2 regions of the Schinkia azotoformans genome follow, and region 1 is predicted to be linked to the other one. Evidence: a T-box and tRNA genes for the amino acid it is inferred to sense, from the RefSeq annotation. Region 1 holds a T-box; the other holds one or more tRNA genes.
The links. A T-box is a leader RNA that pairs with one kind of tRNA and senses whether it is charged. The one in region 1 lies ahead of P9E47_RS08550 (valine--tRNA ligase), so its partner is inferred to be a tRNA-Val.
Positions count from the first base shown of each region.

Region 2: it encodes a tRNA-Val, which carries the amino acid that the T-box ahead of P9E47_RS08550 (valine--tRNA ligase) is inferred to sense. The anticodon was not compared.

Region 1 is NZ_JARSMD010000015.1:189,474-212,213, forward strand. Features, by position in the region: gene P9E47_RS08480 (hypothetical protein) at 1-452, shown strand, start outside; gene P9E47_RS08485 (vWA domain-containing protein) at 490-2,493, opposite strand; gene P9E47_RS08490 (VWA domain-containing protein) at 2,764-4,758, opposite strand; gene P9E47_RS08495 (adhesive domain-containing protein) at 4,974-6,674, opposite strand; gene P9E47_RS08500 (type IV pilus modification PilV family protein) at 6,899-7,327, shown strand; gene P9E47_RS08505 (PilW family protein) at 7,329-7,787, shown strand; gene P9E47_RS08510 (hypothetical protein) at 7,787-8,875, shown strand; gene P9E47_RS08515 (bifunctional folylpolyglutamate synthase/dihydrofolate synthase) at 9,186-10,487, opposite strand; gene P9E47_RS08520 (FeoA family protein) at 10,692-10,934, shown strand; gene P9E47_RS08525 (FeoB small GTPase domain-containing protein) at 10,934-11,605, shown strand; gene P9E47_RS08530 (nucleoside recognition domain-containing protein) at 11,610-13,007, shown strand; gene mntR (transcriptional regulator MntR) at 13,103-13,525, shown strand; gene P9E47_RS08540 (hypothetical protein) at 13,585-14,019, opposite strand; gene P9E47_RS08545 (Rpn family recombination-promoting nuclease/putative transposase) at 14,058-14,984, opposite strand; gene P9E47_RS08550 (valine--tRNA ligase) at 15,202-17,847, opposite strand; T-box leader at 17,929-18,288, opposite strand; gene P9E47_RS08555 (nuclease-related domain-containing protein) at 18,616-19,539, shown strand; gene P9E47_RS08560 (hypothetical protein) at 19,722-19,910, shown strand; gene ysxE (spore coat protein YsxE) at 20,009-21,118, opposite strand; gene P9E47_RS08570 (LysM peptidoglycan-binding domain-containing protein) at 21,225-22,697, opposite strand.
Region 2 is NZ_JARSMD010000004.1:5,580-7,847, reverse strand. Features, by position in the region: partial or broken rRNA gene P9E47_RS02230 (16S ribosomal RNA) at 1-185, shown strand, start outside; rRNA gene rrf (5S ribosomal RNA) at 422-538, shown strand; tRNA gene P9E47_RS02220 (tRNA-Asn) at 558-632, shown strand; tRNA gene P9E47_RS02215 (tRNA-Ser) at 637-728, shown strand; tRNA gene P9E47_RS02210 (tRNA-Glu) at 746-820, shown strand; tRNA gene P9E47_RS02205 (tRNA-Val) at 825-900, shown strand; tRNA gene P9E47_RS02200 (tRNA-Met) at 1,071-1,147, shown strand; tRNA gene P9E47_RS02195 (tRNA-Asp) at 1,169-1,244, shown strand; tRNA gene P9E47_RS02190 (tRNA-Phe) at 1,249-1,324, shown strand; tRNA gene P9E47_RS02185 (tRNA-Thr) at 1,333-1,408, shown strand; tRNA gene P9E47_RS02180 (tRNA-Tyr) at 1,412-1,496, shown strand; tRNA gene P9E47_RS02175 (tRNA-Trp) at 1,504-1,577, shown strand; tRNA gene P9E47_RS02170 (tRNA-His) at 1,595-1,667, shown strand; tRNA gene P9E47_RS02165 (tRNA-Gln) at 1,716-1,790, shown strand; tRNA gene P9E47_RS02160 (tRNA-Gly) at 1,806-1,880, shown strand; tRNA gene P9E47_RS02155 (tRNA-Cys) at 1,883-1,957, shown strand; tRNA gene P9E47_RS02150 (tRNA-Leu) at 1,978-2,066, shown strand; tRNA gene P9E47_RS02145 (tRNA-Leu) at 2,094-2,176, shown strand.

The sequences.
Region 1 (22,740 bases):
GTAACACAACTATTGATAACGTTAATATTTATGGTGCAGATGGAAAGCAGCTTGTTGTCATTAGTAATGGTGATTTAAAGATTGTAAGGGTGAACGAATATGATAATGCTGCATTAGACGACAAAAGTCTTGTTAATATTATTAATACGCCACCAAATTTAAAAGGGGTTTTCTACACTAATAAGACCGCTACCCTTTATGGGGTCGGATCACTGTTTCAAATTGAAGGTGGCATATTTGCCCGTGAACAACTAATAATAAATGCAATTCGGTATAAATTTCCATCAACAGAATCAATCGATGTCGTAAAATTTGCTAACTATAATTCATACGAAGGTCTACGCTCGCGTTTCTATGTAGAATACGACAACCGAGTCATAACCGATCAACTTAGTTCCCTTCCTCGAGTAAATCGACTGCAAGTGATTGTAGACAACCAAGTGATTCATTAAGAAAGAAGAGGCCCCACCTGGAGCCTCTTCTTTTCACTTACCATTGTTCTTTTGGTTCTTTTATTACCTTACTGCTTCCATTTACTTTTATTAAAGCACTTGCTTCCTTTTTTGCAGATGGTTTAATCTTATAATAATCGTTGATTGGATCTGGATCTTTAAGTTTAGCTGTTATTATTTGAAATCCAGAAGCATCCCCTTTTCGAGTAACATTTCCATCTTCAATCTTTATTATATCGTTGTCTGCCGGTCCCCATTGTAATACATTTCGAGGGTTAGGCAGCTTGAATTTTTTATCTGCTGATTGAATTAATTTAATTTTTTCATTATCTTTTTCAAGCATATCCATTGGACCATTATATTGATAACTTGGGGCATCAAATTCAATTCCTTCAATCACTACGTTAACCTTTATCATCGTTGTGGCTTGGATTGGATTCCCATCTTCATCCACTGCTGTGATTTTAATTTGTGTATCCCCTACCCCAGTAGGTGTTAATTTCCCATTATTGATTGTAGCTACATTTCTATTGGTAGAAGTCCATACTATATTCTCCGGAAGTTCACCTTCCTCGGTTTCAGGGACAACTTCAGTTGTAAAATCAATGGTAGGCGCAGGATCAGAGTCAACATCAATCTCATACTTATCCGCATTAAACTTCATTCCAACGCTTTTATTATTCAATACGGTTACTGTAAAAGGTGCACCTTCAATTGTTTTTGTTTCATTGGATAAATCGGTGTAAATAAGTTTCACATCACTAAATGTGTAAGTTCCTGGTTCATCAATATTTAATGAAAACGATTTTGCCCCTGATGGACTTGGCGTCTTATCCGCTTCATATTGGATATCATCGAAATTGAGTACTGCATAATTTGGGGTTGTCTCATCAATGACAGCACCCCCATTTAAAGATACATTACCAGGAAAACTTGGGTCCTTGATATTTACTTTTACTTTAATATCCCTGATTGATTGTTTAATGATCGTATTGGTAATACTATCAAAGATGGAGATTATATTAGATTTTTCACCTTTAATAGCGAAAGCACCTGTAAGATTTGAAAGTTCGTTAAGGAAGCCCATATCGACATCACCATCTGAACCAAAACCTACAGAATATAATTTAGCACCTTTTGATGCCAAATTGGAAGCAGCTATCCTTGCATATGCGTAGTCAATGTCACCATTTCCAAATAAATATTTGTCACTATTATAATTAAATGTTATTTCCCCATTGGTCTTATTCCTACTTAATGAAACATTTATACCGTTTACAGGATATTTTTTACTCGACCATTTTTCCTCAGTTTGAGTCTTGATCTTCCAATCACACCATAATAAGAAGCATTCTTTTACCTTAACTTCTTTCGTAGTTCTTTCCATTTTTGGAAACTCACCACTTATTTTTGCACTTGAGTAGTTTTCATATGTGTCTGGACGACCATCGGTTAAAAATATGACGTATTTCGGATTGCTCGAACTTCCAAAAAGTTCATTTGCCTTTAATAAGGCTGCATAATAATTCGTTCCGCCCTCTGCTTTCAGTGTATCTATAGATGATTTTATTGAATTTAATTGTGTTTCTATAGCCGACTTTGAGGTATTGCTATTAAACTGTTTAACACTACCAACTTCTATTGCAAATGGTACAAAAGCGAACCTATCACCATTAATCGATGATTCTTTGAATTTATCAATTGCACTTTTTGCAGCATCTTTAGCTTTTTTAAATTTATCTTTATCAGAACTGCGGTCTTTCATATTCAACACCATTGACCCTGATGTATCAAAAACAAATACAACATCAATTGGTGTTTTTCGGGTAGCGTCCCCCGCTACACCTTTTGGAATAATATTCGCATTAATATCAACTACTGCAACTTCTGTTTCTGGATCAATAATATAGCCGCTTGTCTGTGATGGCTTAACTTCGAAATCAAGGCTGGCTTTTTGGGCTGCTTGTGCAAATGAACTTCCTAAGCCGCCAAAAACTAAAAGAAAGACAAGTAATAAAGGTAATAGGTTTCTAGTCATCATTAATTTATCCCTCCAAGCTATAATTTAACGTTCCTTATACACTATTAAATAAGCCCAAAAATACACTCTACTACTAAATAATATAATATTTTTCAAAAATGGTATATATTTATATTAATTTATTATGTAAATTTTATTACAAAATTTTGGATATATCAAAATTCTAACCTTTTAGTGAAATCTAGGAAATTCTAAGTAATGAATCATATTGCAACAAAAAAGGTATCTGAAGCCACGATTAACCTCAGATACCTTTTTATCAGGTGATTTTTACCACTCCTGAAGCGGCCCGCCAATTGCATTATCTGTTTTATTGATTTTTATTAATGTCGTTGCTTTATCATGAGGTGTAACGGGATCACCGTCAATTTTATACTCATCTTTAAGTTCTGCGGTTAAAACCACAAAACCACTATCTAATCCTCTTTGTTCAATATTACCAAAGTCATCTACGGTTATAATAGAATTCTCGCCAGTAACTGTCCATGTAAGGACATCCGGTGAAATATTAAAACCATTAGGTTTGACTTTTAGCTCATTAAACATATTTTTGGTTGAACCAGGGGTATATTCATAGATTGTCTTTCCAAATGAAATTCCTTCTAGATTAACCTTAACTAGCGTTTCCGCCTTAACGATATTGCCTTTTTTATCTTTTGCCTCGACTGTAATCTTTGTTGTCCCTACACCTTTCGCAGTAACAATACCTTCGTTTACTACTGCTATTTTTTCGTTGGAGGAGGTCCACGTAAAGTCGGTCGGCATTTCGATTTCTTCAATTTCTAAACCAACTGGTGGTACAACCTCCACTTCACTATTTAAATCAAGTGTAAGATTACTAGGATTTTTATAAACATTAATCGCATATGGCGGATTTTTGAACTTCAAACCAAAGCTTTCATTGTCTATTACTTTTATTGTAAACGGAGCATCAATGGATTGTTTTCGTCCAGCTAAATCCGTATAAGTTAATTTCACATCATGGAATGTATATTCTCCCGCTTTATCAAATTCCATTGTAAACAACTTATTTAATTCACTAGGGGTTCCCTCTCCAGCTTTATATTTAATATCTGGTATACTGACTAAAGCGTAATGCCCATCTTTCGTTTCAGTTGCACTAGAATCATCTGGTATTCCGATGTGGCCGCCATCAGGAGTTGAAACATCCTTCAAATTAATCTTAAGTTGGATTTCTTTCATTGCCGCTTCGTTAATCGTTTCACTAATATGACTTAATTGAGATGTCAATTGATCTAGCGTTTGTGGATTATAGGAATTGGCCCCTGTAGCCTTTGAGAACTCCGACAATATCTCTTTATCGAAGTCCATCCACTTGCCTAAACCAATTGAATATAATTTTATATTTTTGGATGCTAAAGAACTAACTGCATCAAAAGCTGCTAAATCGTAGACATTGTACTTATAAGAGTACTTATACTCTTTACCGTTATACCAAAATTCTGAACGGTGTAAGAATGGACTATGCCCCAATAAATGATTTGTGATTGTTGTATAATCTTGTTTTACATATTCCTTTTTACAATTTATACACCATTTCGGTTCATACATTCCATCTATATTTCTCTGGACGGTCTGTACTCCGGCATTGGGCAATCCGTCCGTAAAAAAGATAATATATTTAACATTTTTGCTATCACCAAACATTGTATTTGCTTTATCTAATGCTGCTTGAAAGTTTGACCATTTTGTTGAAACTTTTAAACCTTGTATTCTGTTATTGATACTATCTAAATGTGTATTTATTGCATTTTTGTTTTGATTTGAAGTATTAAATGGCTGGACTTCTTGGAGCCCGTTATGAAATGAAATCATCGCAAAGCGGTCACCATCAATCGTTGTTTCCTTCAATTGGTTTATTAGTTTGTTAGAGGCTCTTTGGGCCCCTTCTAATTTATTAACGACATGAAATAGCCATCCATTCTTCCATTCGTGGTCAAACGTTCCGGACATTGATAATGAAACGTCTACCATAAAAATTACATCCATCGGAGTAACACGAGTTTCGCTATCTAGCACCCCTTGGGGTAAAATACCAGTATTAATCTCAGCAGTCACAACTCCGGTGTTCAGATCAATAAGGTAACCTTCAGGTTTTGTCGGTTCAACTTTTACATCTAATGAAGCTGAACTTGTTGCTGCATCGGCCGTTAACGGATACCACACCTGTCCTAAAACTAGTAAAGCTATTAAGAGAATATTAAAATTGATTAACAATAGACTGAAATCCTTTTTTCCTTTCATTGAATTAACCCCCATTTAAAACTATTATTCTTTATTGTTTTTATATAATTATACAAAAATATCTATTTGGTTTTCACCCAAAAATTGACAATATAACAAACGTTTACCCAAAGTCTGACATTATTCGATAAATAGATTGACATTGCCTATTCAAATAAAAATAGCAGGTTGAGAACAAATTCTCAGCCTGCTATTACATGTTTGTCAATATAAGTCTACCACTCTTTAACCGGGTCTTTTATCGGACCATCTATTTTATTTATTTTTATTAATGTCATCGCTTGGTCATTTGAATCTTCTAATATACCATCAATTCTATCATATGTCTCTTTAAGCTTTACCTTCAATATGACAAAGCCACACTTATCACCATTCTGTTTAACTTTGCCATTTCCATCTACTTTTAATGCTAAATTATCCACTGTACTATCCTCGCTAGTCAATGACCATTCAAATACTTCTCGGGTTTTGTTGAAACCATCTGGTTCAATGATTAGTTTTTCGAACATGTCGTCTCCATCATCTGGGTATACGTATAACGGTTTTGAAAACTCCATATTTTTCAAGTTAACTAATAGTTCTGCCGTTGCCGTTCTTACTTGATCATTTTTATCTATTGCTGTCACCCCAATAACTGCTTTTCCAACTCCTTGGGCTGTTACCTTTCCTGTTTCGTCAATTTTTGCTACATGCTTGCCTTCTTTAATTTTCCAAGTTAATTCTAAATCCTCTTTTTTAGGCAATTTTATATGATCCTCACCTGAAAGAGGAACAACATTAAGTTCATTGTATAGGTCTTTATACCAAATTTCTTCTATTCCGTCATAATCTATATCGGTTTGTTTTACATTAATTTTATATTCGGATTGGTTAAACGCCAAATTATAATCTACATTTTCCTCTTCACTTTCTTCTTCATTTATAAATATAGAATCCCAGTTAGTCAACTTACTTAGCAACGTAATATCAATCAGAGCATCAGTTGCAACTGCTCCATAAATCTTTGTTTCACCAACCACTCCAGCCGGCTTATCTAACAATACATTGAGGGAAACGGTTGTATTACCAATTACATGGAGTTTTACTAAATCATTCGTTAGATCAATAACTCCATTCGTTAGATTAGTAATTAGTGGATTAATCATAGTTGTAACTAATCCTTTTAACAATCCTATTGTTGGGTTTACTACTGGTGAGAGCAGATAGCCTGCTACCCCACCAACTTTTACTCCTTCAATTGCATCAGCAACATTTTCAAGTAATTCTATCACAACATCATTTACTACTGTATTCAAATGATTCCCTAGACCTTCACCAAAATCAACAATCAATAGTCCATTATCAAGTACTTGTACATCTGCTTGACCATTATAAGCCGTTAAGTCTTCTAGACTTTTATTCAAATTATTTAAAGCTGTAAGTGATGTTGTCAATTTAGTAAGCCCTTGTACATTTAATAGCCAGCCTGTTAAAGGGTTGTTCAGAATTGATTCTATTCCACCAACTAATTTATTCACTAAACCGTTTAGTTCTGAAGTCAATTGACCGACTAAATTATTCAACGTAGGCAAATCATTCATTGTAACTGGAAGAAGTTCAACTCGCACATTTGCCTTTTCTTCTACAGATAACTTCCCAGCTAAATCTGGTGCATAAAATATAGCAACCCCATCTGCACCCACAAGTTTTACATCAAGAAGCCCATCACCACTAGACATATTTAAACCAAGTTCATAATGGTCCCCTGTTCCTGGGTTTAGTGTTGCATTTACATTTACATCTGTTAAAACTTTGACTTCAACTAATGTATCTGCTGCTTCTACATGACCTCCAGCAAAAATATCGCTGAACGGATAGCATTGCATAACTAACAACAGAAATGTTAGTAATATGGCAATGGATTTCTTAGCTTTCATCCTTTCTCCCTCCCTTATACTGCTCAAAACACTTTTTCACCGATCATTTTTACCAAATGTAAAATTTATCCTGCTATTGACTTAATTATACAAAAAAATACAAATTACAACTTGTAAGGTTGTAACAATATTGTGAATTACCATACTAAAATCCTTTGATTTTTGAATTATTTAAATCATGTTGCAAATAATAAATAGAACACTGTTCTCTGAAAGGTAATGTGATGAATGTGTTAAATAAAAGAGACATGAGTGGCTTTACATTAATTGAAGTCTTAGTGGCAGTTGTAATTTTATCGGTTATTCTTTTATCATTTTTCGTTTTTTTTAGTCAGTCTGCCTTATTTACAAATAAGAATAATCATCAATTAATGGCAATCAATCTTGCTCAAGAGGTTATCGGGATTATTAAAAGTAATAACACTATCTTTCAACATAATAAATCGTTTGAAGATCCATTTTCTGAACAAGAGAAAATCATTTTGGGAATTGACAATAACCAATATTTCGTTAACAAAGAGGAGCAATTTAAACTTCAACTAGAGCTAAGGAAAGATAAAAATTATCCCCTCTATTTAATTCATATTCTGATAGAAGAACCTAAGGATTCGGTCATCACTGAAACCTACCATTACTTGGAAGGCTCCTTATAATATGCGTGAAAAATATAATCGAGGTCTAACGTTAGTAGAGTTGTTGGTAACAATTGCCATCTCAACAATCGTAATGGGGATTGCCGCTTCTGTATTGATTAATAGTATGAATAGCTATAAAAATATTGCTTCCGAGCAGCTTCTTCAGCAGGAAGCAAACCTATTACTAACACAACTGCGGACGATTCATCAGCAAAATAGGAGTTACACAATTTCCTACGATAAAAATGAAAACATTTATATCGTAACCTATCCAAATAGTACGACGGATACACTTGGAAATCGAAATGTTTTCTTTGAGGTAGAAATCAATAATATGAAGATATCAGAAAGCAATCCTTTTAGTGTTTCACCGGATACGAATCTTTTGAACGTAAAAATTAAGGGAACGGCTCCGAATGGGAGCACTCCTTTTGAAATTGAGACAGGGATTATTCGCATTGAGGCTGGGATGAGGTAATGAATATTTTTCATAATAATCGAGGTTCTGCCCTTGTTACTGTACTTTTGGTCATGGTTATTATTCTCATTTTTTCAGCCGTTTTATCAGCAGCTGTCCTGAATTCTGCTAAACAAACGGGGATTAGCCAAAAACAGATTCAAGCAACAAATTTGGCCGAAATGGGGATATTATATTTTCACCAATATTCCCTCCAGCAAATAAAGAAGGCAGAAAATGAGGTAAAGGACTTTCGTTTGAAAGATCCCAAAGTTAAAATAGATGATCTATCACGGCTTTTTTGTAGTTCAATTCAACTAAATGGTTTCCCGGCTATTCCTACTTCTATGAAATCCAGTTATCAATCAACAATAAAAGATGTAACTATCAATCGAAGTAACTGCAACCATATCGAGGTCCATTTTACGAGTGAAGGTGACTTTATGGGGTATAAGAAAGTGATCAATGGGAGCTTTTTAATCGATAATCATAGTCTAGCAAACAACGGAAACGATATAGGGAAAGATATTATCTTTCCAAATCCGCCTTCCAATTTTAACAGCTGTACTAGACTTGAACTATGTAATAATAAAGGTAACATCTTAATATCCGGTACGAGTGTTGTTGACAAAAAAACGGATCTCACAATAAAAGGGCTATATATTAATGGAGGGCTTGAATTAACCAATAACGATAGTGATATTGTAATTCAATCCGGTAATTTGTATATTAATGGAAAAGTTACGATTGGGAATAAATCATCCATCCTTGTTCAAAATGGAGATGCCTATTTTAGAGATATTACTGGAGCAGTAAATGGTGAAATAACCGTCAATGGTGACGCTTATATATTTGGTGATGTGACAAATTTTAAAACAAATAAAGGTAACCAACTGTTAATTAAAGTAACAGGGACAGTCTATGTTGCGGATAATAGTGACCTGCCAGGTAATTACCCAAGCTATTGCAATGCTACTAAATCTCGTGGAATTTGTGCGTCGGCTTATTCCTATATTAGTCAATCTCCTCTAGCAAACATATCTAAAGGGGAAGAACCATTTCTGGGTTGGGCATTGGATGAGGACTCCTTTGAAATTGAATATAAATAAAAGACAAGACTGCTTTTCATTGGCGGTCTTTTATTCTTTCTTTTGAAACAGCTAAGGTTAAGGAATTTCTATCCACAGATTTACCAGACATATCAACAAAGGATGAATTACAAGGACAGGTATTACGTAAAGATAAAACCCTATATAATTTCTTTTAAAAATAATCCTCAAAAAGATGTTTACACTATCATCGCCTTCCAACATATGCACCAAAATAAAAAATATTGATTTTGGGAATCATACAGGTTCTATGATTCCCCTTTTCAAGTCCCATCTCAGTTTTTGGGAATTATACAAACATTCTCTGTTGCTACCTGCATTCTAGCTTACGAACTTCCGAGATAAAATAAAGCGACCCGGTAATAATTAGAACTTCTTCTTCACTCCTACCGATTTCCCGCTTCTCACTTTCAATTGCTTCCTTCCAATCCACATTAACGTGCTTATTTGCTGATGAGGAAAGCTCAAATAGTTCGCTAGCCTCCGTGCAACGAGCGAATTCAAATTGAGTAAAAGTGATTTTATCTGCAATAGCATCCAATTTGCCAATCATTTCTTTTAAAGGTTTGTCCTTAAGTGCACTAAAAATGATGTGAACTTTTTTGTCCGAATAATATCTTTGGATTGTCTTGCACAATGTATCAATACCTTCAGGATTATGGGCGCCATCAATAAAGGTAAGCGGCTTGTCTGAGACTTTTTCGAAACGTCCTTTCCACGTTGTTTTTAAAAGACCAGTTCTAATATGCTCTTCATCAATAACAAAGGCAAAATATTGTTTTAAGTATTCAATCGCCATCAAGGCAGTTGCAACATTTTTCACTTGATGCTCGCCTTTCATTGTAATTTCTAGGTTTTCGAGCCTATTAAATAGCGATTGAAACGTAAATACTTCATTGCCATTATGTAGGGCTGTATCGATAGTTTTAAATTCTTTGCCTAATCTGTATAGCTTAGAGTTTTTGGATTTAGCCACATCAGCAATGATTTCCTCCGCTTCAGGTTGTTCAACTGCCGTTACAACTGGGAAACCTGACTTAATGATTCCAGCCTTTTCTTTTGTGATTTCCTCTACTGTGTTGCCAAGGATATTCATATGATCTTGTCCGATATTTGTAATCACTGAAACGAGTGGGGTGATTACATTTGTTGAGTCTAATCGGCCTCCAAGACCAGTTTCGATAAGTGAAATGTATGGAACTGCAACTTTAGCAAAATACTCAAGTGCAATCACAGTTAATACTTCAAATTCCGTTGGGACACCGTATTCCGTTGCTTCGCATTTTTCAACGATTGGCTTTATTTTTTTTACTATCTCCACAAAATCCTCATCGGAAATCGGTATTCCATCAACACTAATTCTCTCATTGAAGCTCTCAATATAAGGTGAAGTAAAGGTACCTACAATATAGCCTGCTTCTTGTAAAATATGACACATGAAACTTACAGTTGAGCCCTTGCCATTTGTACCGGCAACATGAACAGTTTTTAAGCGTCTTTCTGGATGACCCAACTGCTCAAGCATGAAATTCATCCGCTCTAAGCCTGGTTTGATCCCAAATGTAGTACGACTGTTTAGCCAGTGAAGTGCTTCGTTAAATTCATTGTTCATTAGTTAATCCTCCTACCATACTTACAGTATATACCTACAATAATTGTAAGAATAACTCTTTCTTATTGTCAACGTGAGTGGCTTACATAATTTTTTGAAACAAAATAGTTTACTTTTTATTGAAATTTGCATAAAATAAAATAAAATTTTCCTTAAGGAAACTTTTTGGCGTCTATATAACTATTTTTAGTGAGGGTAAATAATATGATTGAAAATTCCATACCACTTTGTCAATGTGAAATTGGTGATAACGTTGTAATAGAAAGCATGTCCATCAAAGGTGTGATGCGCCGTCGTTTATTAGATTTAGGGTTTGTAAAAGGAGCACTTATCGAAGTTTTGCAAAAAAGCCCATTGGGTGATCCCGCAGCTTATCGAGTTAATAACACAACGATTGCTTTGCGAAAAGAAGAAAGTTCCAAAATCTTTGTAAAGGAGCGCACATGATGAGTACATTTAAAATTGCCTTGGCCGGTAACCCCAATACTGGAAAGAGCACCCTTTTTAATGCACTAACCGGCTTAAAACAGCATACAGGCAATTGGGCCGGAAAAACCGTTGAACTGGCGGAAGGGGCATTCGAATATTTGGATGACACATTCAAAATCATTGACCTGCCAGGAACCTATTCCTTATATTCCAACTCAGTTGATGAAGAGGTTGCCAGAGATTATATTCTTTTTGAAACCCCTGATGTAACCCTCGTTGTTGTAGATGGAACAGCTTTGGAACGGAATTTAAATCTTGCCCTTCAAGTACTAGAAATGACAGAAAAGGTGATTGTCTGCGTTAATTTAATAGATGAGGCGGAAAAAAAGGGAATTACAATAGATAGCGGGCGGTTGTCTGAACAACTAAATGTACCTGTTGTAAAAATTTCGGCAAGAAACAAGCTGGGCTTTGACCATTTATTTAAAACAATCCACGACCTAGTCCATGGAAACATAACTACAAAAAAATACAAAATCAATTATTCTCCAGAACTAGAAAAGAAAATTGATGAATTAGAACCGATTGTTGAAAAAATAGTTGGCAATCGCTTCCCCTCTCGCTGGATTGCACTGAGGCTTTTAGATGGGGATAGAGGATTAGTAGAAAGCTTGAATAAAAGGATGTGAGAACATGGGTGCACAATTACCGTTACCAAATTCTTCATTAGCTGATGTTGCAAAATTTGCTTCTACATTGGTAAATGAAGAAATACGAGATGAAATTGTTGAAAATATTTATAAGGAAAGTTCAACGATATGCAAAAATGTCGTGACATATAAAGACAAAGAAAAATGGAAAACAGAAAAAATTGATGCTGTTCTGACCTCACCTATATGGGGATTTCCTATTATGTTTTTCATGCTTGGCATCGTATTCTGGATTACAATTGCTGGAGCAAATGTTCCATCAAGTCTAATTGCTTCCGGATTTGCTTGGGTGGAACAGCACATAACTCAATTTTTTATTGCGATCCATGCACCCAGCTGGCTACATGGAGTATTAGTTCTAGGTTTCTTCAGAGGAACCGGATGGGTCGTAAGCGTGATGCTCCCACCAATGGCTATATTTTTCCCGCTGTTTGCCTTGCTTGAGAATTATGGCTATTTGCCCCGGGTTGCTTTTAATCTTGACCGCCTTTTTAAAGGGGTCGGCGCACATGGAAAACAGGGTCTGACAATGGCAATGGGGTTTGGCTGTAATGCGGCCGCAATTATGTCAACAAGAATTATCGAGTCACCAAGGGAGAGAATGCTGGCGATTCTAACGAATAATTTCGTACCATGTAACGGTCGCTGGCCAACGTTAATCTTGATTGCATCCTTATATATGGCGGCCACCTTTAGCGGTGGAATGGCTACCATTGTTACAGCTGCAACAGTAATGGTTCTGGTCTTATTCGGAATTGCTGTAACCTTATTTGTATCGTGGTTTTTATCTAAAACATTGTTAAGAGGGGTACCTTCCCACTATACATTAGAACTCCCCCCTTATCGTCGTCCAAAAATTTGGAACACCGTTGTGCGCTCAAGTCTTGATAAGTCATGGTATGTTTTAAAAAGAGCGGTTATCGTTGCTGCCCCAGCTTCCATCCTTACATGGATTTTAGCAAACATTACTATTGGGGATAGCTCCATTCTCATCCATTTTGTTGGTTTTCTAGACCCTTTCGCGAGAATGTTAGGTTTGGATGGATTTATTTTGACTGCTTTTATTCTAGGATTGCCTGCTAACGAAATTGTTGTTCCGATTCTTTTAATGGGATATTTATCCCAAGGGGCTTTACTTGAAATTGATAGTTTGGCAGAGGTTAAGCTGATTTTTGTTAACCAAGGCTGGACTTGGTTAACAGCCCTAAACATGATGCTGTTTTCTCTACTGCATTATCCTTGTGGAACAACTTTGTTTAATATTTACAAAGAAACAAAAAGTAAGAAATGGACCTTTCTCTCCTTTCTTATTCCAACCATGGTTGCCGTTCTTATAACCTTTTTAATCGCAACAGTAGTAAGGGCACTTGGTTGGATATGATAATTGGATAGTCGCTTTCCTATAATTTGTTGTAAGACCTTTTATCTTCCTTTATAATTATAGGTACACTGAAAATTTTTAAGGATGGTATCGAAATGCCTACACCTAGTATGGAAGACTATCTTGAACAAATTTATTTATTAATTGACCAAAAAGGTTATGCAAGGGTATCAGATATTGCCGAAAATTTATCTGTTCAACCATCTTCCGTAACTAAAATGGTACAAAAGTTAGACAAAGACGACTACCTTATATATGAAAAATACCGAGGTATTGTACTCACGCCGAAAGGAAAAAAAATTGGTCAACGATTATTATTACGCCACGAATTGTTGGAACAATTTTTAGAGTTAATCGGGGTAAAAAAGGAGAATATTTATAATGATGTTGAAGGCATTGAACATCATTTAAGTTGGAACTCCATTGATCGAATTGGCGATCTCGTTCAGTATCTTGAAAAGAACAAACAAGAATATGAAAATTATTTAATGGAACTTAATAACTCCGAAAAAAATTAAAAAAGCAAATCTCATGTAATTTTGAGATTTGCTTTTTATTTTTTATGCAGACTGATTGTTTAATGTTTTAATTGCTGTTGAACTTTTTCTAATTCATCTATTGACAATTGAGTTATTTTAGCGATTCTTTCCAAATCAATCCCTTCGTTAATTAAATTACGAGCAACTTCTTTTTTCACTTCTCTTAACCCTTCTTCTTTGCCTTTTTCAAAATATGACGTTTTTGGGTATTTAATGGTCCTTTGAATTTCCTCTAAAGGTAAAAATTTCGGTCTACAAACAATAGTCTTGAAAGATTCATATTCAATAAATTCTTTTTCTTCAGATGTCCAAATACGAGTAATTTTAATAGAATATGTTCCAATCCCATCAACAATAATAACAGAGCCAACCTCCGATTTTTCTTCACTATCATAGGCAGCAAGACCATTTTCAACATGGAAATAATATACATACTTCGGTTTGAATTTTCGATCTGGATGAGAAATTATCAAGTTTTTTCATCCTTCCAAATTAAATTAGAATTTTAATATTAATGAATTAGATTTTTAATCGTTTCCTTGCTAAGTTTTGTTAATCTTTCAATTTGTTCAACTGTATAGCCATCCTTCAGCATACTTTGGGCTACTTCAATCAAGGCTTCTTTTTTTCCTTCCTTTTTTCCCACCTTTATGCCTTCTTTTATCCCTTCTTCTTTACCTACCTCAATCCCTTTTTTAACTCCTTCCTCTCTGCCTTTCTCATGCCATGAAGTTGTGATTTGCATAACCTTTTCCTCCTCTTCACGTCCTAAAGATTTTATTTCATCATATAGTTGTTTTTCTTCGTCTGAGGTTAATTTTAAGTATGTTTCAAAAAAGCCAGCAATTAATTCCGTTCTCACTGGGTCTAATTCCAAGCGAACTAACATTCTTAAGAATTCTTTTTTGACTTGGACACGTTCTTCATCGGAATACCCCATTTTACTTAAAAGTGCTGCTGCTACTGGATTATCTTGTTTTAAATATTCTCGCCAGTTCTGGGATTTTAATTCAACCTTCAAAAATTGAAAATTAAGGACTTCAAGAAAAGGAAATCCTATTGAAAATGTGTTTGGCTCATTTTTAAGTTTATCATAACCGAAAATAGCAATAGGCAAAATTTGTTTACGATGTTCGTCATAAAGCCGAGTAAAATAATAAAACATTCGTTCGTTAAAGTCTATTTGCTCATAGGATTGGGATTCAATGTGCACAAGAATAAACCCATCTTTACCTTTAAGCTTTGTTTCAATCAACAAATCCACAACTTTCTTTTCACCTTTAAAAATATCTCGAATTAATTCTTGTGATAAAAATACTGTATGATTGAAATCAATTTCTTCACATGCTTCAGGAAAAAATAAAATCATAAACTCTTCAAAAAAGTTATTAAGCAGTTCTTTAAATAGACCGTCATGATTAATGCGTTCCTTAGACATTGCATCAACTCCCACGATTTACCTCTATTATAGCAAAATCATGGGAATGTATATAGACCGCATTTAAAAAGCTAATACCATACCTTAGCCTAAGTCCGACGGGAGAATTCAATTTTTTAAGGATCTTTATAATTCTGAAAAAGAATAAAAAGCAAATCTCATGATAATTTTTGAGATTTGCTTTTTAGTTCCTCTATTTTGGGGTCAGAGTCTGTCTTTAGCCTCTTAATTCCTGAATGCGCGCTTCCACTACTGCACGTTTTTCAAGGTAATCTTGTTCTTTTTTACGTTCTTCTTCAACAACATTGGCTGGAGCTTTTCCTACAAATTTTTCATTGCTTAATTTCTTTTGAACACGGTCTACTTCTGCATTTAGTTTTTCTAATTCTTTTTGCAGACGGGCAATTTCTTCATCAATATTAATTAAGCCTTCTAGTGGTAGCGATAATTCTGCACCTGTCACTACTGCTGTCATTGCTTTTTCATCTGTTGATAGTTCAGTTGCGATTGTTAATTCACTTGGGTTACAGAATCGTACTAAGTAATGACGATTTCTTTCTAAGCTTGCTAAAATATCATCGTTTTTCGCTTTGATATTTAGCTTGATTTGCTTACTCATTGGTGTATTAACTTCCGCACGGATATTACGTACTGAACGGATAATGTCTACCAATAGTTTCATTTCTTCGGCAGCTGCATTATCTGTTAAGTCAGCACGTACCTCTGGCCATTTTGCTACCGTAATAGACTCGCCTTCATGTGGAAGTGCTTGCCAAATTTCCTCGGTAATAAATGGCATGAATGGGTGTAGTAAGCGCATTGTATTATCAAGAACATAAGCTAATACAGAACGAGTTGTCTTCTTCGCTGCTTCGTCTTCACCATACAATGGAAGCTTCGCCATTTCGATATACCAGTCACATAGATCATCCCAAATGAAGTTATAGAGAACACGACCAACCTCACCGAACTCGTATTTATCAGCCATTTTCGTTACTGTTTCGATTGTTTCATTTAAACGAGTTAAAATCCACTTATCTGCAACTGATTTTTCACCGCTCAGGTCAAGCTCTTCATATTTAATGCCATTCATATTCATGAGGGCAAACCGGGATGCGTTCCAAATCTTATTGGCAAAGTTCCATGTTGATTCAACTTTTTCCCAAACAAAACGTAAATCCTGACCTGGTGAAGTACCAGTTGATAGGAAATAACGGAGTGAATCCGCACCGTATTTTTCAATGACATCCATAGGGTCTACACCGTTGCCAAGGGACTTACTCATCTTACGACCTTCTGCATCACGAACAAGGCCATGAATAAGAACATCTTTGAACGGGCGTTTTTCTGTAAATTCAAGTCCTTGGAAAATCATTCTTGATACCCAGAAGAAAATGATATCATAGCCTGTTACTAAGCAATCTGTTGGGTAATAACGCTTGAAATCTTCAGCGTTTTCATCCGGCCAGCCTAATGTTGAAAACGGCCATAGTGCAGAACTAAACCATGTATCTAGAACGTCCTCATCCTGATTCCAATTTTCCGCATCAGCTGGTGCCTCGTGACCAACATAAATTTCGCCTGTCTCTTTATGGTACCAAGCCGGGATGCGGTGACCCCACCATAATTGACGAGAAATACACCAATCTCTGATGTTTTCTAGCCAATGTAAGTATGTTTTTTCAAATCTTTCAGGAACAAAGTTTACTTTTTCACCGGACTTTTGTTGTAGTTCAATTGCTGCGTCAGCAAGTGGCTGCATTTTTACAAACCATTGTGTTGAAAGATACGGCTCAACAACGGCCCCACTGCGCTCTGAATGACCAACTGAATGTAAATGATCTTCGATTTTGAATAGAATACCTTGGTCTTGAAGATCTTTCACGATTTGTTTGCGGCAAGCAAAACGGTCCATGCCTTGGTAAATGCCTGCATTTTCATTCATCGTTCCATCTTCATTCATAACTAAAACACGTTCAAGATTATGACGATTTCCTAGTTCAAAGTCATTTGGATCATGGGCAGGCGTAATTTTTACCGCCCCTGAACCAAATTCCATATCAACATAATCATCAGCAACTATTGGAATTTCACGGCCAACGATAGGGAGTTTTACCGTCTTACCAATTAAATGTTGATATCTTTCATCCTTAGGATGAACAGCAACAGCCGTGTCGCCAAGCATTGTTTCTGGACGTGTTGTCGCAACTTCAATGGAACCTGAGCCATCTGCTAATGGATAATTCATATGATAAAAAGCACCCTGAACATCTTTGTAAATAACCTCGATGTCAGATAAAGCTGTTTTCGTCTGTGGGTCCCAGTTAATAATATACTCACCGCGGTAAATGAGACCTTTTTCATAAAGCTTTACAAACACCTCGCGAACCGCTTTTGAAAGACCTTCATCTAACGTAAAGCGCTCACGGCTATAATCAAGGCCAAGGCCAAGTTTAGACCATTGGGTACGGATGAAATTTGCATACTCCTCTTTCCATTCCCAAGATTTTTCTAGAAACTTCTCACGGCCAAGGTCATAACGTGACTTACCTTCCTCACGAAGTTTACCTTCAACCTTTGCTTGAGTCGCAATGCCAGCATGGTCCATCCCTGGTAGCCATAAAACATCATAGCCCTGCATCCGCTTCATTCTTGTTAAAATATCTTGGAGCGTTGTGTCCCACGCATGACCAAGATGTAGTTTACCTGTTACATTTGGTGGTGGAATAACGATTGTATACGGCTCTTTTCCTGAGCTTGGATCAGCTTCGAAAAACTTTCCTTGCAGCCACCATTCATAACGATTTTCTTCAACAGCTTGCGGATCATATTTTGTAGGTAAATTGATCTCTTGATTAGTCATTCCTTTGTACCTCCTGATTTGGTTGGGAATTTAATTATGTATTTTTTTTTCAAAAAAATAAAAAAACTCCCTTCGTCCATATAAAAGGACGAAAGAAGCTATTCTTCGCGGTACCACCTTTTTTCATTGATATTTTTGTTATGGCTATTTGATTATGCGATACATACCCGCATACCCATGCAAAAAAATATCAATGCGCTCAAACAGATAACGGACTGTGGCCGGCTTTTCCTACTTACGTTTTGATTGGGCAAGTAAATTTTTGCAGAATAGTTTAGCAAATTAAGAAGCTCCACACATACTTCCCACGTTAGTTTACGTTTTGTTCAGAAAAGCTGCTCAAGGGCTACCTTCCCGCGCTACATCCTAAGAGATCTCCCAGCAAATTGACCTCTCTCTCTGAAGGGTTCACGAAGTACTCTTCCCTATCATTGCATTTCATTGAATTGAATTTAATTAACTTACTTATTAATATGGCGGGACGACCTTATATGTGAATGGACCATTACTTTGTTATAACTAACATAGTGTCTGAGTCTAACTTCATAAAACCGATATCGTGTTTTCACATCTGACCCGCTTTTTTTCAGTTCACTTAATATATATTAACTTTAAAAAATTCAAATCGTCAACATTATCCCCAATATTTTTCTTTTTTAATACTAAGTTGGAGGAAAAAGTTGTCGTTTGGTGGAATTTTTTCTTGTAAAGGTTCTGTTAATTGCATAAAATTAACATAATCTTATATTTTTGTTATGGAGGGTTTTCATGAAATTCATTAAACCACGCTTTGTTTCTGATGAATTAAAACTCCTTAGATTTTTATATTCGAGGATGGAGTTTCCAATTGATGATTTAAGACGTTACGAGAACCTTGAGAAGGGATTTAAAGGTGAACAGCAATTTGATATATGGTCTGAGGATATATTAATTGATGGTTTACTTTTAAATGATTTGCTTTTTGAGGTTAATAACACCGTATTTCAAATCGACTCAACGCTTATATCTCAAGGAACACTGTTTCAATTCGAGGTCAAAAATTTTGAAGGCGACTATTATCTTGAAGGCGACAAATGGCTCACACTATCAGGGTCTACTATTAGGAATCCATTGCATCAACTGGAACGAAGCGAAATCCTGCTTAAGCAACTTCTCCAAAACAATGGCTATAACATGCACATCGAATCTTACCTAATATTCATCAATCCTAATTTCCACTTATACCATGCTCCAATTAATCAATCAATTATTTTCCCATCACAACTCAGCCGATTTTTAGACAAGCTCAATCGGACACCATCCAAATTAAATGGGAAGCATTCAAAACTTGCAGAAACATTAGTTTCAAAACAAACCTTTCAATCCCCCTATAAACGACTGCCCAACTATGAATATGATCAACTTGAAAAAGGCATATATTGCCCACATTGCCGAACATTTGTAGATGTAACCTTAAAGTGTAAATGTGGATTTGAGGAGGCTCCCTCTGCAGCAATTTTGAGAAGCATTGAGGAGTTTCGATGGCTGTTCCCGGATGAAAAGATTACGACGAATAGGATTTATGAGTGGTGTAAGGGGAATAAGTCAATAAGAACTATCCGTAGAATTCTCGCAAACAATTTTGAATATGAAGGCTATGGAAAGCCCGGGCATTATATAGTACCGATAGAGTTTAATAGAGCAGTTAGATAGTTATCATCATTTTGCGGACAGGACCTGCTCTGGACACGCCAGATTGGCCGCATTTTATCTTCTAATCATATTTAAAAATTTGACCAATGAAACAACACAATTTCCAAATTTGTTCATATAATAAATACTACTACACAATTTTACGACCTTTCATTCAACAACTTAGAAAGGAGATCGTTCCCATGAGTAGATTTTATCGATTTCGTCTTCCTCCTTGGTGTCGTCATTTTCTTTTAGTGTTGGAACAGATTATGTTGCCACTTGTTATTTTCCAAGCAATTCGAACTCTTTTTCTCCCAACGACTTTTGATGTCATTTTGCTTTCTATATTGATTTTAACATTAGTTGCCTTTTACTTGGAGTGGATATGAAAAGGGCTGGCCCTATGAATTTCGGGGTCAGCCCTTTTTGCTGTGTTAGAGAAGATGCTGTCATAGTTTTCTTCGTAAACACTGCTTCGCTATTTTTACTAATAATTGTTTTCAGTTCCTCCATTATTTTCGCTACCAACAAAGCTTTCACTGCTTTCACCGCCACCCCCGTTATCTTCCGCAAATAAAGCCTCGTTCTTTTCCTGTTGAATGCCTTCATTTATTTGTGTGACTAATGTGTGGGCGGCTTGCATTTGCCAGATTGATCGTTGCAGTTTAACAACAATGTTTTTCTCTGAGATGGATGGGTCTGTTTGGTATTGATGAATGATTCTGTGAATGTTATCTGTTTGAGTTAAATAGTAAAATAATAATAATCTTTCATCGTCTGTAAGTTGGTGGTTTTGGCTGTATTCCTTATACCATCCTACGGCTTCAGCCGCTTTTTGCGGATAGCGGTATAGCGCCTTTCTAAAGAAATCAAGCAGATCGTATATGGGAGATGCCCTAAATGTTCGGTCAAAGTTGAAAAGATAGCTGTACCCTCTTTCATCGTAGAGTAAATGGTTAGGAGATAAATTGCCATGACAAATAGATATGCGGTCTTTGTTTTTCTCTTTTGTTGCTTCATACCAGTCCACTAAGGTATTTAATACAAAATCCTCCATTCGCATTAATTGAACAAAATGCGTGCAATACAATAATTCAAAAGGAGACATATATATTTTCTGCTCACTTTTTTCAATAAATCGTTCATAATCAAGTTTGCGCTTATCGATATTTGCAATAGATTTTTCATAAAAATGCTGAAAATAAGAGTGATTTGCTTTCCCTGTTACCTCGGTAACTTTATGGATTCGAGCTGCTTCCCTCATTAAATCCACAAACCGTTGATCCGCTCGTACTTGCCCATTATCAATCCATGGCATTAGATAAAATTCGCAGCCACTGCTATTATCACTTTGTAAATGCCTGCCATCGGAACTTAAATAAATTGGAACAACATGGCGGTAGCCCTTGTCATGCAAACGATTAACGGCTTGCATAAATCGATTTCGCTGCTCTTCCGAGTATCTGACTTCTTTTAATGCAAAAATTCCTTGTTTTGTGTATACTTTTTTGATCTTCCCATAATCCTCGATAAAATCAGGTTCCAACCTATACTTTGTTAATATTCTAAAATATGGTTCAAGTGTTTGTTGTTTCAATAAAAATCACCTCACGGAACTCCATGATGATTAGAAAAACAAGTGCTTAACGAAGCACAAAGCCTATTTCATAAAGTAAAAATAAGGGCTCCCATATGGAAGCCCATTATTTTTCAACTCCAGCATAGGCAGGGATATAGAGAATTTGCCCTTCTTTTACAATTTCATCATCCAACCCGTTCAAGCGGATTATTTGAGTTGTAGAAATATCATAGGTTTTAGCAATTGTTCCTAATGTCTCGCCATTTTGGACAATGCGGAGCCTTAATTTTGAAAAATCCTCTTCACCATCGGAAGAAAGCATTTTTGTTAAATATAAGGCATTTTCTGTTCTCATTGAACGTTGTGGCTTTACTGTTTCATTTTCAACTGCCTCTGCAACATTTTCTCTTGCTCCGGAAGTATTATAGGTTGCTTGCGGTGTTCCATATAGGCTTTTTGGATTCCAGCCTTGTTCTTGTTGCTCCGAACGACCTTTCATACCAATTTGCGGAGACCTCTTTGCTACAATATTCACTGGGATGGCCGTTTCTTCAACGGCAGCTTCAGCAACTGCATCTGCATCCACAACATCTTCCGTGTTTGCTTCGGCCACAATTGGTCGCTCTGCTAACTCAAATTCATCCACTTGATCAACATCCACGACTTCGCTCTGATTTGGCACTCCTTTGGAAACAAGCGTTAAATTAACCTCTGCTCTTTCTGCGGCTGGCGGTGCCTCTGTTGCCTCAGCAGCATTTTCTAAATCAGCAGCCTCATTTTCGTCCTCTTGTTTTCGAACTTCTGTAGTAAACGATGGAAAAGTATCCTCTTCTTCTTTTTCGCTTTCTACCTGTGACTTTTTAAAAGTATCAAATACACTTTGTCTAAAGGCACTTCCGAGTCCGTCATTGGTTGTTACAGCTTCGATTAAAGAGGGCGGCTGAGGAATTTCCAGCTGTACATTCAAAGAAGCCTGGCGAGCCTCTATCGCCTCCTCGTCATCATCAACCGATTGATCTGCTTGAACCTCTTGATCCGGTTGAATACCTAACTCTCCCCGTATATCCTGCGCCACTGGAATTTCACTAAATCTCGAAATTTCCTGTACAGCTTCACGGACCTCTTGTGGTTCATAAACACTCTGTTGCTCTTGTTCTCTCTCATTTGCAATCCCACTAATGCACAGGTCCGCCTTTAGCTCAAGCCTGCCGGTTTCGGGAATTTCGTAATCAAAGGATTCCACAAGTACATATACTTCCTCAAGGCTACGGATACGATTAGTCGGGATCGTAATATCAATTGGGAAGCGGTGCTTCATAGCGAGATTTCCATCACCATTTTCGCTAACTTCGTCGACAGTTCTGTAGATGGCGGAATCCCGAAGTGAATTAATTTCGTCCTCACCATCACGAGTTTGTGCACGATATTCTCCAGAAAGTACTAATGCACCACGTATGGATATATATTTGTCATGTTCTTGTACAGAAATTTCAGGTTCTAACGATATACCAATTAAATCAGATACTTCCTGTCCTTTTTTAAACCATACAGATTCTTCTACTGAAAATCGTATAGAAGATGTTTGATTAAATGTCAATGAACGTCCTCCCCCTTCTATATTTAGAGGTTATTCAAAAAGC
Region 2 (2,268 bases), on a different contig from region 1:
TCAGCATGCCGCGGTGAATACGTTCCCGGGCCTTGTACACACCGCCCGTCACACCACGAGAGTTTGTAACACCCGAAGTCGGTGGGGTAACCTTTTGGAGCCAGCCGCCTAAGGTGGGACAGATGATTGGGGTGAAGTCGTAACAAGGTAGCCGTATCGGAAGGTGCGGCTGGATCACCTCCTTTCTAAGGAAAATAGAAAAGCGAAAGCGACCGTTTAGCGACGTATAAACTGGAGCGCATCGACTGAGATAAAGGAAACACGACGAACGTAGTGAGTCGATGTTGACTTATCGTAGGGAGATGAGCGAAGTTTACGAGTCGCTGGGAGCTGTAGCTGATTATCTAGTTTTGAAGGAATAAACTATTGAATAATTCGCAAGAATTATATATAATAAAACTTGTCCTTTGGTAATTATATGTCTGGTAATGATGGCGAAGAGGCCACACCCGTTCCCATTCCGAACACGGAAGTTAAGTTCTTCAGCGCCGATGGTAGTTGGGGGCTGTCCCCCTGTGAGAGTAGGACATTGCCAGGCATATATAATTCAGCTTCATTCCACAGTAGCTCAGTGGTAGAGCTATCGGCTGTTAACCGATCGGTCGCAGGTTCGAATCCTGCCTGTGGAGCCATGATGGAGAGCTGTCCGAGTGGCCGAAGGAGCACGATTGGAAATCGTGTAGGCGGTTAACACTGTCTCGAGGGTTCAAATCCCTCGCTCTCCGCCATTTTCAAATTATAATTTGGCCCGTTGGTCAAGCGGTTAAGACACCGCCCTTTCACGGCGGTAACACGGGTTCGAATCCCGTACGGGTCACCAATATGGAGGATTAGCTCAGCTGGGAGAGCACCTGCCTTACAAGCAGGGGGTCGGCGGTTCGATCCCGTCATCCTCCACCATTACAAATTTTAAATTTAATTATCGCGGGGTGGAGCAACGAGCAAAGCATCAGTGAATTTGCTTCGAGTTGTCCCGACGTATTAACTTCCATGAATAAGCTTGCAGAGGAAGGGACAGTCGTTTCTATGCGAACTTTGAAGGAAGTACAATATTATATAATTTTTACTATCGCGGGGTGGAGCAGTCTGGTAGCTCGTCGGGCTCATAACCCGAAGGTCGTAGGTTCAAATCCTGCCCCCGCAACCAAAAAAAACAATCAATACTAATGGTCCCGTGGTGTAGCGGTTAACATGCCTGCCTGTCACGCAGGAGATCGCCGGTTCGATCCCGGTCGGGACCGCCATTGTGGCTCGATAGCTCAGTCGGTAGAGCAGAGGACTGAAAATCCTCGTGTCGGCAGTTCGATTCTGTCTCGAGCCACCATATTTATTGCCGGCTTAGCTCAATTGGTAGAGCAACTGACTTGTAATCAGTAGGTTGAGGGTTCAAGTCCTTTAGCCGGCACCAGCTGGAGGGGTAGCGAAGTGGCTAAACGCGGCGGACTGTAAATCCGCTCCCTGTGGGTTCGGCGGTTCGAATCCGTCCCCCTCCACCATTTTAATAGGGGCATAGTTTAACGGTAGAACTGAGGTCTCCAAAACCTCCAGCGTGGGTTCGATTCCTACTGCCCCTGCCAATTAAATTCATACGATGGCGGCTGTGGCGAAGTGGTTAACGCACCGGATTGTGGCTCCGGCACTCGTGGGTTCGATCCCCATCAGTCGCCCCTTATATTCTAAATTATTAGCCCTATAGCGGCATAAATATTATTCAATGGGCTATAGCCAAGCGGTAAGGCAACGGACTTTGACTCCGTCATTCGCTGGTTCGAATCCAGCTAGCCCAGCCATTTAATTCAATACTTGCGGAAGTAGTTCAGTGGTAGAACACCACCTTGCCAAGGTGGGGGTCGCGGGTTCGAATCCCGTCTTCCGCTCCAACGGCGGCATAGCCAAGTGGTAAGGCCAAGGTCTGCAAAACCTTTATCCACCGGTTCGAATCCGGTTGCCGCCTCCAATTTAATTTTATAACCCTTTGCCGGGGTGGCGGAACTGGCAGACGCACAGGACTTAAAATCCTGCGGTAGGTGACTACCGTACCGGTTCGATTCCGGTTCTCGGCACCATTTTAACTTTATACTATTATTGCCTATGCCGGTGTGGCGGAATTGGCAGACGCGCACGACTCAAAATCGTGTTCCCAAAAGGAGTGTCGGTTCGACCCCGACCACCGGTACTTTTAAGAAAATTTTAGTTACGATAAGAATTTTTAGATAGCTCATAAACCTTGATATAACGGGGTTTATGAGCTTCTTTTTATTTAAGAGT